DNA from 2 places in the Priestia sp. JSM ZJ58 genome. Region 2 is predicted to be linked to the other one. Evidence: a T-box and tRNA genes for the amino acid it is inferred to sense, from the RefSeq annotation. Region 2 holds a T-box; the other holds one or more tRNA genes.

Region 1 (8,188 bases), 1.4 Mb from region 2:
CGCGATAGCGAAGCTTCGGCTCCATCGTTTTAATATTCGGGAAAGTAAGGCCATATTCTTTTTGAATGCCTACGTAGCCGTCTTCACGATCTTTAAACTCAAGCGTAAATCCTGCTTTTACTTTATCTGTTGCATTTGCCAAATCTGAAATGGTCGTTAGATTATTTTCTTTGGCAAATTCTTTTGTCACGGTCAATGTGTACGTATTATTAAACTTCATTGGATCTAAATAGACAAGCCCGAATTTCTTTTTAAATCCTTCTTTTGCCTGCTTGTACACCTGTGTTTCATCTTTGTTGTCCGGCTGTTCCTTTAGATGCGTCACAATGGCTGTCCCCGTATATTCAGGGTACAAATCAATTTCCTTGTTACGCAGAGCCTCAAATACAAATACCGTTTTCCCAAGCGACGAACGAAGGTTTACTTTCATATCGGTTTGATCTTCAATTAATTCTTTGTACATATTGATTAAAATATCTTGTTCTGCGCCAATTTTCCCTCCGATAACAAGGTCTGGTTTTGTTGCGCTCATCGCTGCAAACGGAGAAACAAGAATAAGTACTAATACGATGATCATGATGAACGAGCGTTTTTTGGACCCTTTTTTAGCAGAGTGTTCAATCGTTCGCAGAATTCCATCAAAAATAAGCGCTAATAATGCTGCTGGAACGGCTCCTAATAAAATCAAACTATTATCGCTTCGGTCAATACCAAGCAAAATTAAGCTTCCGAGTCCGCCTGCTCCGATAAGAGCCACGATTGTCGCTGTACCAATAATGAGTACCATCGCTGTGCGAATTCCGGCCATAATGACAGGAAGCGCTAGAGGAAGTTCTACTTTGATTAATCGTCTCCACGAGTTCATCCCCATGGCTTTGGATGCTTCAATTAAAGATGGGTCCACTTCTTTGATTCCGGTATATGTATTTCGTACAATAGGAAGAAGCGAATATAAAAACAGTGCAATAACCGCGGGAAAGGTTCCAATTCCGACAAGAGGAATCAGTAATCCTAATAAAGCGAGTGAAGGAATGGTTTGCAGTACGGCTGTTACGCCAATGATCGGTTCAGCAATGCGGTCATGCCTCGTTAAGTACAGTCCAAGCGGCACTGAAATTAATACGGCGATCACAAGAGCCAGTACTGAAATTTGAATGTGTTCAAGAAGAGCTTGAAACAGGGCATCTCCTCGTTGATCTAATAATGCGCTTAGTGCATTCATTACAGCGTTCCTCCTTCTTTCGTTTTATCAGAAAGAAACGCTAATAGAGTTTTGCGCGTTACAACGCCAATGCGTTTGCTCCCTTTTTTCACAGCTATTGCTTCATGGTCGTAAAGGGCGTCCATTGCCTGCTGAACAGTGGCGGTTGAAGCTAGCTCTTCAGTAGGTTCTACGTCTGGCTGTTCACTTTCTTTGACAAACATATCCAATGTCTCAAATAAAGCATTTCCTTGATTTCCAATAAATGTTTTTACAAACTCATTTTTAGGCTTTTGAATGAATTCCTCCGGGGTGCCAACTTGAACAATTTCCCCATCTTTCATCAGGCAGATACGATCTCCAAGCGTCATGGCTTCGCTCATATCATGCGTAACAAACACAAATGTTTTTTTGATTTTTTCTTTTAAGCTAATAACATCTTGTTGAAGCTGTTCGCGGCTTAACGGATCGAGGGCACTAAAGGGTTCGTCCATTAAAATAACGGGGGGATCAGCTGCGAGGGCACGTGCTACACCTACACGTTGCTGCTGGCCACCTGAGAGCTCAGACGGCTTTCGGTTTCGATATTGCTTTGGGTCTAGTCCTACCAAGGTAAGCAGTTCATCAATACGCGTTTTGATTTTGTTTTTCTTCCAATGCTTCATCTCCGGTACAATGGCTATATTCTCAGCAATGGTCATATGAGGAAAAAGAGCAATCTGCTGTAGCACATAACCAATGTTCCAGCGTAGCTCATGTATGTTGTGGTCCGATACGAGCTTATCTTTTATGTATAGTTCTCCTTCGGTAATATCATGAAGACGGTTAATCATTTTTAAGGTGGTTGTTTTCCCACATCCACTCGGACCAATTAAAACGAAAAACTCTCCTTCTTTTATTTCTAGATTAATATTTTTCACGGCGGTCGTACCGTCTGGATATTGCTTTGACACATTCTTAAACGTAATCAAATTATCGTTCACACTCCCTGTTGAAATTTAACCCCTAGTTTCGTGTACCCAATACTTAGAGGCAATAAACATTCTTTTAAGAATATTTCTAAATATGATTCATAAGACATAGTGGAAAAGATACACATGTTTTCTAACAGCCTCCTAATAAGGCTATCAAACTGTTAAAGTTTTCACAAGGCGGGGAAGAATAATTCGGAGAATAAATTTAAAGCCAATCCAAATAAAAAAACCTTCTTTCAACAAGAAAGAAGGTTTTTGAGTATGCTAGCGACAGGGATCGAACCTGCGACCTCTTGCTTACCATGCAAGTGCTCTACCTACTGAGCTACACCAGCGTCTTGGAAAATTATATCACGTTTAAATTTATTTAGGAAGCGCTTTTTTAAATTTTTTTATTGGTATATTCTCTAATTTGCGTCTTCTGAAATTCGCACTTTCTACAAAGTTCCATATTTCATGTTAGAACTTCTTACATAAATTGTGTGAATTTTCTTTTTTTATATTACCCTTAGTAAAAGAGCTTACAAAAGAAGGGAAGAAAATAGATGGAACAACAACCAACCATGACAAAATCAAAAACGGCAACTCCCTACCCAAGAGACTGCACGTTCAGCCTGGAAGATTGGACGACGCTTGCTAAGTATTGGTACCCCGTCGCACGCTGCAGTGATGTAACAGAAAAACCAACGTCCGTAAAATTACTAGATGTAAATCTAGTTTTATACCGCACCACACACAAAGTTGTAGCGGCACGTGATTTATGCGTTCACCGAGGCACCCCGCTTAGCATGGGCTGGGTGGAAGATGATGAAATTGTCTGTCCTTACCACGGCTTCCGCTACGCAACGGACGGCGCATGCACGTCAATTCCAGCTCACCCTGACGCCAACATTTCTCCCCGTCTCTGTATGGCCGTCTATCCAGTTATTGAACGATATGGATTAGTGTGGACGTCCCTGACAGGAGAACAAGATAACCTGCCTTATTTCGATGCGTGGGAGGACCCTGATTTTCAGCAAATTGTTTGTCCGAGCTTTGATATCATGGGTTCAGCCGGTCGTCAAATGGAAGGCTTTTTAGACGTAGCTCATTTTGCTTGGGTTCACACAGACACATTTGGTGATCGAAACAACGCCTTTGTGCCTAAATATAAAGTAAGCGATACAGACTATGGGCTTCATGTAGAATATACGAGCACCGTGAGCAATTATTCCAAAGAACAGCAGCATTTAAATCCAACTGATTTTAAATGGCTTCGCGTCTTTGATGTTTATCCCCCGTTTACAGCTACGCTAAAAGTATACTTCCCAGAAGGCGCAGAGCTGTGGATTATGAATGCAGTCTCTCCTATTTCAGCCCGCGAAACACGTTTATTCGCGCCAATCGCTCGAAACTTTGACAAAGATTCTCCCGTTGAAGGTGTGTATGACTTTAACCTTCGCGTCTTTGACGAAGACCGTGAAATGGTGGAAAACCAAAAACCTGAAGACTTGCCTTTAGACCTGCAGATGGAAGCGCATATTATGGCTGATCAAACGTCCATCGGTTACCGGAAATTATTAAAGAAAATGGGCTTAAGCTTTAGATATACAAGCTAAAAAAATCCCCGCTGTCTCAGCGGGGATTTTTTTTATTTAGCAAACTGCTCGCGTGCTGCTTTTTCCTTTATCACTTCATCTTCACTTGCCGGCGTTGCGCGTTTCATGAAGAATGAAAGAATTAAGGCAACCACCACTAGGACTACTGAGACAGCAAACGCATCGTTAATCCCTTGTACCATTGCCTGCATCCCAATCTGTTCTTTCATTTGAGCTGCCCCGGCTGCGGTTGCATTAGCTGCTCCTGCTCCTGCTCCGCTCATTGCATCTTGAGCGAGCTCTTTTGCATGAGTAGCTGTACGGTTTGACATCACCGTTACTAAAAGAGCCGAACCAATAGCTCCCGATACTTGTTGAAGCGTATTGTTCATCGCAGTACCATGCGGATTAAAACGCTGCGGAAGCTGATTTAATCCGTTTGTCATAACCGGCATCATCACCATAGACATTCCGAACATACGAAGCGTGTAAAGCGTAATGAGCGTTGTATAGGTCGTATCAAGCTCTAAGTTACTGAAGAAATACGTCGTAACGGCTGTAATCGTTAGACCCGTTACAGCCAATGCACGCGCTCCGAATTTATCAAATAATTTTCCGGTAATCGGTGACATCACACCCATTAGCAGCGCACCTGGAAGCATTAGTAATCCTGAATGAAGCGGAGAGATGCCTCGTACCGTTTGAACATAAATTGGCATTAGCAGCATGGCTGAGAATAATGCCATTGTAATTACCATCGAAATCGTTGATGATAAAGCAAACATTGGATATTTAAAAATGCGGAATTCAAGCATCGGTGTTTTAAGCTTGAACTGACGCGTAATAAATAAAATCAGAGCCACAGCTCCTACGATAATGGTACCGTATACTTCCACAGAATCCCAGCCTTTATCCCCTGCTGAGCTAAACCCGTATAGAAGTCCGCCAAATCCAATTGTAGATAGCAAAAGGGATAAAAAATCCAAATTGATTTCCACTTTTTCTTTTTTGTCTTTTAATAGGAAGAAAGCGCCTATTAATACAATGGCTGCGATTGGCGTAACAAGGTGGAACAGCATTCTCCACTCATAGTGTTCAATTAGCCATCCTGATAATGTAGGACCAATTGCCGGAGCAAAAATCATAACTAAACCGAAAATCCCCATCGCAGCTCCGCGTTTTTCTAATGGAAAACTTGTGAGCAATACGTTCATTAAAAGCGGCATCATAATAGCTGCGCCTGACGCTTGAATAATACGAGCGGTTAACAACACAGAAAATACTGGCGAAGCACCTGCAAGTATTGTTCCTGCTGTAAATAAAGTCATCGCCGTTAAAAATAAGCCTCTGACAGAATAGCGCTGAATTAAAAAAGCGGTAGTTGGAATCATAATACCATTCACTAACATATAACCAGTAGAAAGCCACTGGACAGTTGACGTTGTCACATCTAAGTCTTTCATAATAGACGGCAGCGCCACATTTAATAACGTTTCATTCAATAATGAGATAAAAGCGCCAATTAACAAAATAGCAATTATGCCATAAGGCGGCTTTTCCATTTGATTTATCGATCGACTCATTATTGTACCTCCTTATACTTTAGGTTCATTTTTTTAGACACGTGTTCTACATAGAGTATATTATACTGTGAGTTCAATTTATGCAAGTGAAAAATCTTACGTTCACGTTCTTTATTTTCTCAACTTTTTTAGTCCTATAATCCTTTTATACCAATATATTGTCGTGATATCGTTCAGTTTTCTGAAAAGAACATTTGTGTAAACGCTTTAAATCATGTATCATAAAGTTGGACCATGAGTCTAATTTTACATTTAGGTGATAATAATGAATAATCGAAAACAGCAAGTTGTAAAAAATGCACACCATCTCTTCGTTGAAAAAGGATTTCAAGCTACTTCTATTCAAGACATCATTGATTATAGCGGCATTTCAAAAGGAACATTCTACAACTATTTTTCTTCAAAAAATGAATTATTAATCGCTGTTTTTACATGGCTTCATACGACCATTGAACAAGAGCGCAATCAGCTGCTGGTTGGTAAAAGTCTGACCGATGTAGATGTATTTATTAAACAGATCGATGCGCAGATGAAAAACCATCACAAACATAAATTTTTTACGTTACTTGAAGAAGTATTTGTTTCTAATGATCCTGATTTAAAAGCATACATAAAAAAAACCCAGTTCATTGAAGTAAACTGGTTCTACAAACGGTTTATTGATTTATTTGGACAAGAAAAGAAACCTTATCTGCTAGATTGTGCAATTATGTTTCTTGGCATGCTTCACCGCAACTTTCACTATAATTTTATGGTCAACGGTACAAATACTGATCCCCATGAGATTATAACTTACAGCGTTAAGCGTCTGCTTCCTCTTGTAGACGAAGTAGCAAGTTCAGGAGACATTTTGCTCGATCCGCAAACGATCAAAGAATGGCTTCCATCTTGCCCAAATACTAAAAATCAAATAGAACAGGACATTTCCGCAGCACTTATCGATTTAAAAAAGCAAGCTCACAAACAATTTACGGATGAATTCGAACGTCAAAAATGCACAGAGCTTATTAGTTTTATTGAAGAAGAGATGTTTAAACAATCGAATCCACGCAAGTTTGTTGTGGATAGTGCCCTTCATTCATTAAAGCAGCTGCCTGTTAACAACCGTAAAACGAACCTAGAGGAACTGCAAACGATGATTGATCAGTATGTGAGTGAACTTCAATCAACAGCTAGAAGCAACTAAACATATGAAATTCACGCTCACCATAACAACAAAAAACGAACGATTATGATTTTTTAATTAATCGTTCGTTTGTAATTCCAACTAAAATACTTTTATCCCAGCCTCTTTTTTATTTTCCTCCAGTAAACGAAATTCCTTTAATGAAATATTTGTTAAAAAACGCATAAATGAGCAAAATTGGAAGTGTAAAAACCATGGAAGCTGCCATAATATAGTTCCAATAACTGATATACTGACCTTTAAATGTGTTAAGGCCTAAAGTCAACGTGAACATATTTTCATCAGACATCACAATTAAAGGCTTCATAAAATCATTCCAAAACCCCATAAATACAAAAATCGTTTGTGCTGCTAAGGCAGGTTTTGCAAGTGGAAGGACTATTTTGAAGAATGTTCCAAACTTCGATAACCCATCCAACTCCGCTGCTTCTTCAAGCTCTTTTGGGAAATTAATAAAAAATTGACGCATCATAAATATAAAAGTCGCATTTACCATTCCCGGTACAATCATTCCCTGATAGGTATTTAACCAGCCTAACTCTTTTAAAATTAAAAAATTAGGAATCATCGTTACTTGTCCAGGAATCATAAGCACCGCTAAAATAATAATAAATAAACTTTTCTTTCCCGGGAAACTGAGGCGTGCAAGGGCATAACCAGCCATTGAGTTAAATAGCAAATTCAGAGCTGTTCCTACTACGGCAATGAATAAGCTATTAAACATCCAGCGAGGGAACAGCTTTTGTTCCACAAAAATTTGTTTATAATTGTCTAGCGTAAAGTGTTTCGGAATAAAGTTCACCGTACCTGACACAATTTCTTCTAGCGTTTTAAAAGAAGCGGACAGCGCCCAAATAAATGGAATCAGAGTAATCAGCGCGTATATGCTTAAAATCGTATATAAAATGAGGACTCCTGTTTTTTTCTTCATCTTTTTCTTCCCCCCCCTTAGTACATACTTTCTTCTTTTGAAAACTTTCTCTGAATAACGGTTGCCACCAAAATCACGAGCGCCAGCATAAAGGCTAGTGCTGCAGCATACCCCATAGTACCTAAATTTTTAAATGCATATTGATAAATAAGCAGAACAACAGTCAGAGTCGAGTTATTAGGACCTCCTGAACCTCCTGAGAAAATAAACGATTGATCAAATAACTGAAACGTACCAATCAGTCCCATGATCACTACGAATGATGTAACCGGTCGCAGATTCGGAACTGTAATATGCCAAAACCGTTGAAACACATTAGCCCCATCTAACTGAGCTGCTTCATAAAGCGAATCTGGTACGTCTTGCAAAGCTGCCAAATAAATAACCATAAAAAATGGAGCTGTTGCCCAGATGTTCATAATCATAATGGCAATCAAAGCGACCTGAGGATCTCCAAGCCAATTGTAAGTTGGAAGACCAACAAACTTTAAAAACTCGTTCACAATTCCATTTTGATTGTACATCCACATAAAAATAAGCGTTAATACAGCCGATGATGTAAGTGTAGGTAAAAAATAAATAATGCGAAAAACTTTTTCTGCTTTTAGCCCTGCATTTAATGTGGCCGCCAGTATAAGTGCCAATGCGGTTTGTACCGGTACAACAATTACTACATACTTCACCGTATTCCAAAGAGCAATTTTAGCTTTGTCATCTTCAAGAACCTTCATGTAGT
Region 2 (8,188 bases):
TAAATAATCGTGCAGATCACGAGTGAACTAATAATTCCAATTGGCAAATTGCGCTGCGGGTTCTTTACTTCTTCTGCTGATGTAGATAAAGCATCAAAACCTAAGAAAGCAAAAAATACGGCCGCTCCCCCTGTCACAACCCCTTCAATTCCATAAGGCATAAAAGGAGTCCAATTAGACGGCTTCACATAAAAAGCCCCTACAATAATAAAGAGAAGGATAATAAATAATTTAACAAGCACCATAAAATTATTCACTTTTTTACTTTCTTTAGTTCCCCTTGAAAGCAGCCATGTAATAAGAAGGGTAATACAAATAGCAGGAAGGTTCACCAGGCCTCCATTTGCAGGGATCGTAATCAATTCTTTTGGGAGTGAAAAACCAAAGCCTTCTAAAAAATTATTAAAATAAGAAGACCATCCATTTGCTACTGCTGACATCGTTAATAAATAGACGGAAAGCAATGTCCATCCCATTAAGTGTGCTACCACTTCGCCGATGGTTGCATATGTATAGGTGTAAACGCTCCCAGATACAGGTATAGTTGAAGCAAATTCCGCATAGCACAGCGCTGCAAAACCGCATACAATAGAAGCCAGTATAAAAGAAAAAATAACGGCTGGCCCCGCATCGTTAGCAGCTACTAAGCCTGTTAAAACTAAAACCCCCGTTCCTATTACGGCTCCAATACCAAGAAGAGTCAAATCGAATGCCCCTAATGTTTTGACTAGAGATTTGTTTTGACTTTGTTCTAATAATTGCTCGATTGACTTCTTTTTAAATAGTTTTCCCATTGCACTCTCTCCTCTCTGTTGCCACTCATCCATTAAAAAACTTAAAAATGACGTCTTTTCCTATTTGACTACGCGTTTTTACTTCAGATACAGAAGTAATTATATAGAAATAATTACTAACTTGTCTATTAGTATACTAATATCATTATATATATTTCAAGAGTTTTTGTAAGCGATTTCTTAATCTCTATCTATTTTGGCTTTATCAACTAAATAAAGAAATCATCATTGTGATTATGTATAATAAGTTTGAATAAAATTAATATTCTAAAAAATAAATTGGTTCATTTTCAGATAGTTTTTTCGCCGCCTATCTTCAAATATAAATTCCTGACATAGGGATTATTTACAGAACGATGAATGTTTTACCTTAACGGGTGTTATAATGATGAAAACTGAAGTGTATGAAGGGCGGAGAGAGATGCTTAACTTACTTATTGGCTGTATTTTACTAGCATTAGGAGTGTACTTTATGTTTAAATTTCTTTTTTATTCTCCTTCTAAAAAGAAGCGAGGTCAGCAACCTATGAACAAATTGTCAAATGAAGATTCAGCTTCCCCCCGTACAAACGATTCGAATGGAACAAGATAATTTTTTTTATAAAATACCGGCGTTTGTCTAAGGCAAAAGTTATACTGCTGATATATATTATCTTATACCCTTCTAGTTCAATATTCCCTTCATTTTGGTGTAAGACAAGATGAAGGGAATCACTATCCGACTTAAAAAATCGGATTTTTCTATTTAGCAAGGTAAATGGCTTCAATAAACTCTGTTTGAATCCATTTCTTTATTCAAGTGTACAGCTGCCTCTTCAACACTTACTGTTCCAATGTTTTTCTTCCCATGCTTTCGCATAGCAAGCGATTTATTTTCTACTTCTTTATCTCCTATTACGGCCATATAAGGAACTTTGAGCATTTCGGCTTCTCTAATTTTCAGACCTATTTTTTCAATACGATCATCCACTTCAACACGATACCCTTGTGACTCCAGCTCGTGTTTCACCTTGTATGCATATTCCACATGCGGCGGTGCAATAGGCAAAAGCTTAAATTGAACAGGAGCCAGCCAAAGAGGAAATTGACCTTCATAATGTTCAATCAAGATGGCCATAAATCGTTCAACGGAACCGTATATAGCGCGGTGAATCATTACGGGACGGTGCGGTTTATTGTCCTCTCCAATATACATACAGTCAAACTTCTCTGGCATTAGAAAATCAAGCTGAACTGTTCCGCACTGCCAGCTGCGGCCTAGGGAATCTAAAATATGAAAATCGATTTTCGGCCCGTAAAAAGCTCCGTCTCCTTCATTTACCTGATAGTCTAAGCCTTTTTCATTTAGCACCGATTGAAGCGACTTTTCTGCTTGATTCCATGTTTCAATATCTCCCATAAATTTTTCAGGACGTGTGGATAGCTCCACTTTGTAATCAAAGCCAAAATGTGAATAAAAGTCATGGATAAACGCTAGAATGCGGCTAATCTCAGCTTCGATCTGACTGGGTTCTACGAATAAATGAGCGTCGTCCTGTGTGAATGACCGAACTCTTAGTAATCCGTTTAAAGAGCCAGAAAGCTCGTGGCGATGAACTAACCCGAGCTCCGCGTATCGAACTGGAAGTTCTCGGTAGCTTCTTCGCTTGCTGTTAAACAATAAAATGGCTCCCGGACAATTCATCGGTTTAATCGCATAGTTTTGTTTGTCAACATTTGAAAAATACATATTTTCATGATAGTGCTCCCAATGCCCTGATTGTTCCCATAGCTTCTGTTTCATCATGATGGGTGTTTTTATCTCTTGATAGCCTGCTTTGTAATGCTTTTGTTTCCAGTAGTTTTCTAACTCATTTCGAACAATCATTCCGTTAGGTAAGAAAAACGGCATACCAGGAGCTTCTTCCATCGACATAAACAGCTCCAGTTCTTGACCTAATTTTTGATGATTTCGTTTTTCTGCTTCCATTTGTTTTGACATGTTCATTCCTCCAATATGTTTTTATTCAACAAAAAAACCGCACTCATCCCTAATAAAGGGACGAATGCGGCCGTGGTACCACCCTAATTCCGTAAAATACCTATACGTATTTTACGCTTAAAAAGATAACGGTTTTACCGGTTGCAGTTTCAGTGTATACACATTCCCCGCCGCAGCTCCAAGGTGGTAAATTCATTTCGTTTTCTAAGGGTTCTCAGCCAGTGACCCTACTCTCTGTAAAGAAAATCCAAAAATGATTCATGTCCTTTTCAATGCTTGTATATTCATTTTTTCTACATAAAAAACCGCACTCATCCCTAGTGAAGGGACGAATGCGGTCGTGGTACCACCCTAATTCCGTAAAATACCTGTACGCATTTTACGCTCAAAAAAAGATAACGGTTTTACCGATTGCAGTTTCAGTTATGCACATTCCCTGCAATAGCTCTAAGGTGGTAAATTAGATGATTTCTTAAGGGCTCCCAGCCGCTGACCCTATTCTCTGCGAAGAAAACAGCACCTAATTCATGTCCTTTTCGTTGCCAAATAATGTTTGTTAGTTGTTAAAAGTGATTATAGTGTATAAATTTTACAGAAGTCAAGAAGTAATTTTTATTTCTTAATGTTATAGAATTAATTTATGCTTAAATTCCCGAAAAGTTACTTAAGAATATATGGGCTTAAAAAGTTTTTTATTATAATATTAACACCTACATTTTATTTTTGTTTTTACCTTTATTGTGTAAGAATAAAGGCAAAAAAGAAAGATGTTACAAGCATTTATTTGCTTTATCTAAGTATTATTAACGAATTAAAATCCAGTACTGCTCAAATCAGAATAAGTAACATAGCACAAGTATCATCAGTTTTTTATTTATATACTAAAATATTAAATATACCTTTTTCTACTTACACCAATATTTGGCTTGAACTCGTCGAAACTATTTTTTATCTATCTTTAGACGGAAGCTCCTGGTACATGCTTCCACTTTGCGGAAAAATCCGTTTTTTCCTGAGTTGTTCTTTAAGAATAACATCAAGCTGCCGCTGAATTTTCCTTGTTTCATTTGTTGAAAAATACGGGTAAGCCAAATTTACTGTTTCTAACGGATCCTTGGTCAAATTGTACATTTCAATTTGATCCGGAACCGATGTTTCTTTAAGGTTAGTAAGATCTACCGGGTAACTTTCATATTGCTCTCGGTGGATGACTTCATCTTTTTCGTTAGGTGCTGACCGAAATTGCGGATTATCATGGTATCGAGCGTATTTCCAGATTTCCTTTCCTGCGGCTGATTGAAACTCGACAATGATCGCTTGAATGTGATTAGGCTGAACGACTGACGGATAGCTTTCTCCTAAAAAATTTGTTTGGTGAAGTCCTTTTGTCGGGTCATCATCCGTCATAAAGAAAATCGGTGCTTTTTCTTTATGGAGCGATGTTTCTCCTCGCAACGTTCCTGAGAGGTCTCGCCCAACAAATGGATGTACTTCCGTATGACTTTTTTGCAATTGCTTTTGAACAGCGGAAGCATCGATATTAGCCAAGCTAAGCATTGTCGGGATCAAGTCAACATGACTAGTCAGCACGTCTGTACGTTGATAACTAGGAAACAAATGCTTGTTATGAATGAGAAGCGGCACGTGAATCGACTCTTCATACATGTTGTACCATTTTTGATGTAGTCCTCCGTGAGCCCCAAGCAAATCACCGTGATCCGACGTGAAAATAATAATGGTATTGTCATAGAACGAAGATTGTTCTATAGTCCGAAGGACTTTCAAAATTTGTTTATCAACATTTTTTTGAAGCTGATAATATAAGCGCCGGTAGAAACTAGAATTTGGCGTCGGCTGCAGCGCTTTTGGGTAGATGTATTTATAGCTGCTTTGAGCGCTAGGCTTCGTTTGTAAAGATTCTCTAATAGTAGGTGGCGGCTCGATGTTCGGAATTGTCTCATCAATAGAAAACTGAAACATAGCAAGGTGTTTGGTGATTGCTCCGAACAGCGCAATGTCATGCGGGTTCACAAACGAAGCTACCATGAGCCAAGGCTGCGCAGTCTTTTGATATTCTAATTGTTGAATAAGCTCTATGATTTCCTCTGCATATATTTCGTCTCGTCCACTCACTCCAATGGCCGCAGATGAACCAGAATTGTGCGGGTTTCTCCCTTCCGGCTCTGGACCAATCCACCCTGAAAAACTAAACTTTTCAAGCTTATTAGCCCGTTGATAGAGGCGCTCTTTTTCTGGATCCGGTATTCCTGTTTGCATCTGGTAGCTAGAAAAAACGTTATGTGTTCCTGGAATTAAGATGTTCTCATCAGAAATATGCCATTTTCCTTTATAAAAGGTTTGATACCCAGCCTGCTTAAAATAATCTCCCATCGTTGGGACGGTATTAGGCTGCAGCCAAAACATATCAGGATCTTGTGACTTCTTTGCGATACCTTGCGTTTGGGTCACTCCGTGCAAGGAAGGGTACTGCCCTGTAAACAATGTAGCTCGACTCGGTGAACAGGCTGTAGAACCGACGTAGTGACGAGTAAACCCCATTCCATGCTGTTTTAAAAATTCATGTGCTTTTAAATGTTTTTTTCGCCACTTTTTTACTTCTTTACTTTCATATACGGGTGGAAATCGTTCTTCGTCCACCATAATCAACAAAAAATTAGGCTGCTCCTTCATGTTTACTCCTCCGCGTGTTTATCAAATGTTCTGTATTGATAAACTATGTAAAAAGTACTTTTTTTAGAAGAACGGAGTACGGTTCATGTCTTTTTATACCCAAACAAAAAAAGACTTAGAGGATTTCTCTAAGTCTTTCATAACGCGTTTCAATACGATATTCCTTATTTTTTGTATGCTTTTAGCTGCTGATTTCGTTTATAGGTACCCATTATACTAGGTATACCTACAATTATGCTTATCATAAAACTCCACATCATGTAGCGCCAATCCCCTGTAAAAAGCGCTACTCCCATAAAAAAAATGAGCTGACCAACAAGAGCTAACCATGAAGCTATCCAAGCAAACATCATATTCTCTTTCAAGTTATCACCTCATATTTTTAATTACAAATGACCTCTTTTATTTTACCATAAAATTCTAATTTTGAAGGTTGTTCTACTGTTTATGTTATGTACATAACTAAAAAAGCTAATGACAGCACGTAGCTAGCCATTAGCTTTTTTATTATTTTGCAAATACATGATGCCCTATTTTAATTGTTTCTTGTTTTTGGCGCAGCCATTGATCTCCCGTTTTATCAGGATTAAAGAAGAATAATGAACCTTTTCCTTGACCTTGGAAGTTAATTGCTTCTTCTACAGCTTTTTTTGAACCTTTGTCTGCAGGTTTATTGATTTGACCGTTGCTGACCGGGCTGTACTGACCTTTTTGATAAATAACGCCTTTTACAGTGTCCGGGAATTTGCTGCTGTCGACTCTATTTAATACAACTGTTGCCACGGCTACTTTGCCTGCGTACGGCTCTCCTTTGGCTTCAGCTGATACAAGACGAGCTAATAGTTCTTTATCATTTTTATTTACTTGAATGTGCTGTTCATGAGCGGGTGCTGCAGCAAATGCTGAGTAACCTGCACCAAAACTCGGGATAAGCATTGCGATAGCAATTACTAGTTTTTTCATCATAAAAATAAAAGCCTCCTTGCTATTTCTTGACGTGGTTCATATGCTAGCAGAAATATAAGAGTCTTTCATTGCAAAAAATTATCCAGTTCCAAAAGAAATTGTATATTATCGTATTTTTTTAACTATTTTTCAGCATATAAAAATATAACTTTACTCATTAAATATGAGTTGCATTTCATTCTTTAGTGGTTTATGATATAAAAATATAAATAGTAATGATTACGATTTTCAAGAAGGGCTTTAAGAAAGGATTGATTATTTGGCTAAAAAATCAAAAATAGCAAAAGAAAAGCACCGACAAGCACTTGTCGAAAAATATGCTGAGTTAAGAAAACAGTTAAAGGAACAAGGAAATTATAATGAACTACGAAAGCTTCCTAGAGACTCTTCTTCTACTCGCTTGCATAATCGCTGTGAAGTAACGGGAAGACCTCGTGGATATTTACGTAAATTTAAGCTTTCGCGAATTGCATTTAGAGAACTTGCTCACAAGGGACAGCTTCCTAGGGTGAAAAAATCAAGCTGGTAAAATTCTAATGAGGTAAAGGGCCCTCTTTGCTAAAAAAGGAATCATTATACGTCATAAATCGTAATCATTACTTTTAATAGGAGGGATCAACATGGCTACATGGAACTTAGGTACAACGAAACATCACGTTCTCATTTGCAATGGAAGCAGCTGCAATCGAGTTGGAGCCGAAGAAGTTACACAAGCGATTCGAACTGAGATAGCTAATCAAGAGATGGACGAATACATACATACGACTCGCACTCGATGTAATGGAAGATGTCATGATAAATGCGTCGTCATTTCCTACCCAGACGGTATTTGGTATAAAGATATGAAGCCTGATGATGCACGAGAGCTTATTAACTCTTTAAAGACAGATCAACCTTTTGTCCAAAAAACAAGTCATACTTTTTGCGGAGAAGGTTTCCAGCGAACAGAAGGTACTGTTAAAGGTATCTCAAAACAAAAAGAAACCGTCATCAAAGTATCTAAAAAACTTTAATTTACAACGGTGAAATCCTGGTCTTTATAAAGTTAACCAATTAAAAGAGAAACATTATTAAAAATGTCTGTTTGTTTTCTTTAATGCGCCTATTGCTTAATCTAAACAAAAAAGCCGACCCTAGCAACCAGGTCGGCTTTTTTCACCTCTAAACCTTTAAGAAATTAGATTTTTTCTGTTTCACATATAAAATCTGAACTGTATACTTTCTTGACTACTGACGAAAGAATATCAATTCCTTTCTTTAACTCCTCATCTGTAGCAGTAAGACTTATGCGAATGCACTCCTGGTTGTGAGGACAAGACCGGTTGCCGTGAAAGAATGATCCGCCTGGTACTACAATCAAGTTTTCTGCTTTTAATTTATTGTATAGATCGTTATCACTGAAAGTCAAACCTTCTAACCAAAGCCAACCAAACAACGAACCTTCCGCTTTATGTAAATACCAAGGAATATCATCCGGCATATGTGTAGTTAAAAGATTTTTTAAATAGTCATGTTTTTGTTTATAATGAGTTCTTATATAGTTAGCTGAAATTCCAGGTAACTTTCCGTTCTTTAAGGTGTTAACCACCATCCGCTGACCTAACCTAGAAGAGTGAATCAAAATATTTGATTGAAATGCTTCCATTACTTTTATGAAGTCACTTTTTCCTATAGCAATTCCTATTCTCTCTCCAGGCAATCCGGCTTTAGAAAGACTCATGCAGTGAATGATGTTGTCATGTATAATTGGATTCAT

The links. The T-box of region 2 lies ahead of thrS (threonine--tRNA ligase). A T-box ahead of a tRNA ligase gene usually reads a tRNA of that ligase, here a tRNA-Thr.
Region 1: it encodes a tRNA-Thr, which carries the amino acid that the T-box ahead of thrS (threonine--tRNA ligase) is inferred to sense. The anticodon was not compared.

Annotation. Positions count from the first base shown of each region.
Region 1 is NZ_JBISEM010000001.1:962,585-970,772, reverse strand. Features, by position in the region: gene ACH6EI_RS04935 (ABC transporter permease/substrate-binding protein) at 1-1,222, opposite strand, end outside; gene ACH6EI_RS04930 (ABC transporter ATP-binding protein) at 1,222-2,172, opposite strand; tRNA gene ACH6EI_RS04925 (tRNA-Thr) at 2,438-2,510, opposite strand; gene ACH6EI_RS04920 (aromatic ring-hydroxylating dioxygenase subunit alpha) at 2,721-3,773, shown strand; gene ACH6EI_RS04915 (DHA2 family efflux MFS transporter permease subunit) at 3,806-5,335, opposite strand; gene ACH6EI_RS04910 (TetR/AcrR family transcriptional regulator) at 5,601-6,521, shown strand; gene ACH6EI_RS04905 (carbohydrate ABC transporter permease) at 6,631-7,452, opposite strand; gene ACH6EI_RS04900 (carbohydrate ABC transporter permease) at 7,470-8,188, opposite strand, start outside.
Region 2 is NZ_JBISEM010000001.1:2,341,159-2,349,346, forward strand. Features, by position in the region: gene ACH6EI_RS12470 (amino acid permease) at 1-794, opposite strand, end outside; gene ACH6EI_RS12475 (hypothetical protein) at 1,183-1,386, shown strand; gene thrS (threonine--tRNA ligase) at 1,558-2,775, opposite strand; T-box leader at 2,829-3,057, opposite strand; gene ACH6EI_RS12485 (sulfatase family protein) at 3,724-5,466, opposite strand; gene ACH6EI_RS12490 (hypothetical protein) at 5,631-5,831, opposite strand; gene ACH6EI_RS12495 (cell wall hydrolase) at 5,974-6,432, opposite strand; gene rpsN (30S ribosomal protein S14) at 6,692-6,961, shown strand; gene ACH6EI_RS12505 ((2Fe-2S) ferredoxin domain-containing protein) at 7,053-7,445, shown strand; gene ACH6EI_RS12510 (valine--pyruvate transaminase) at 7,610-8,188, opposite strand, start outside.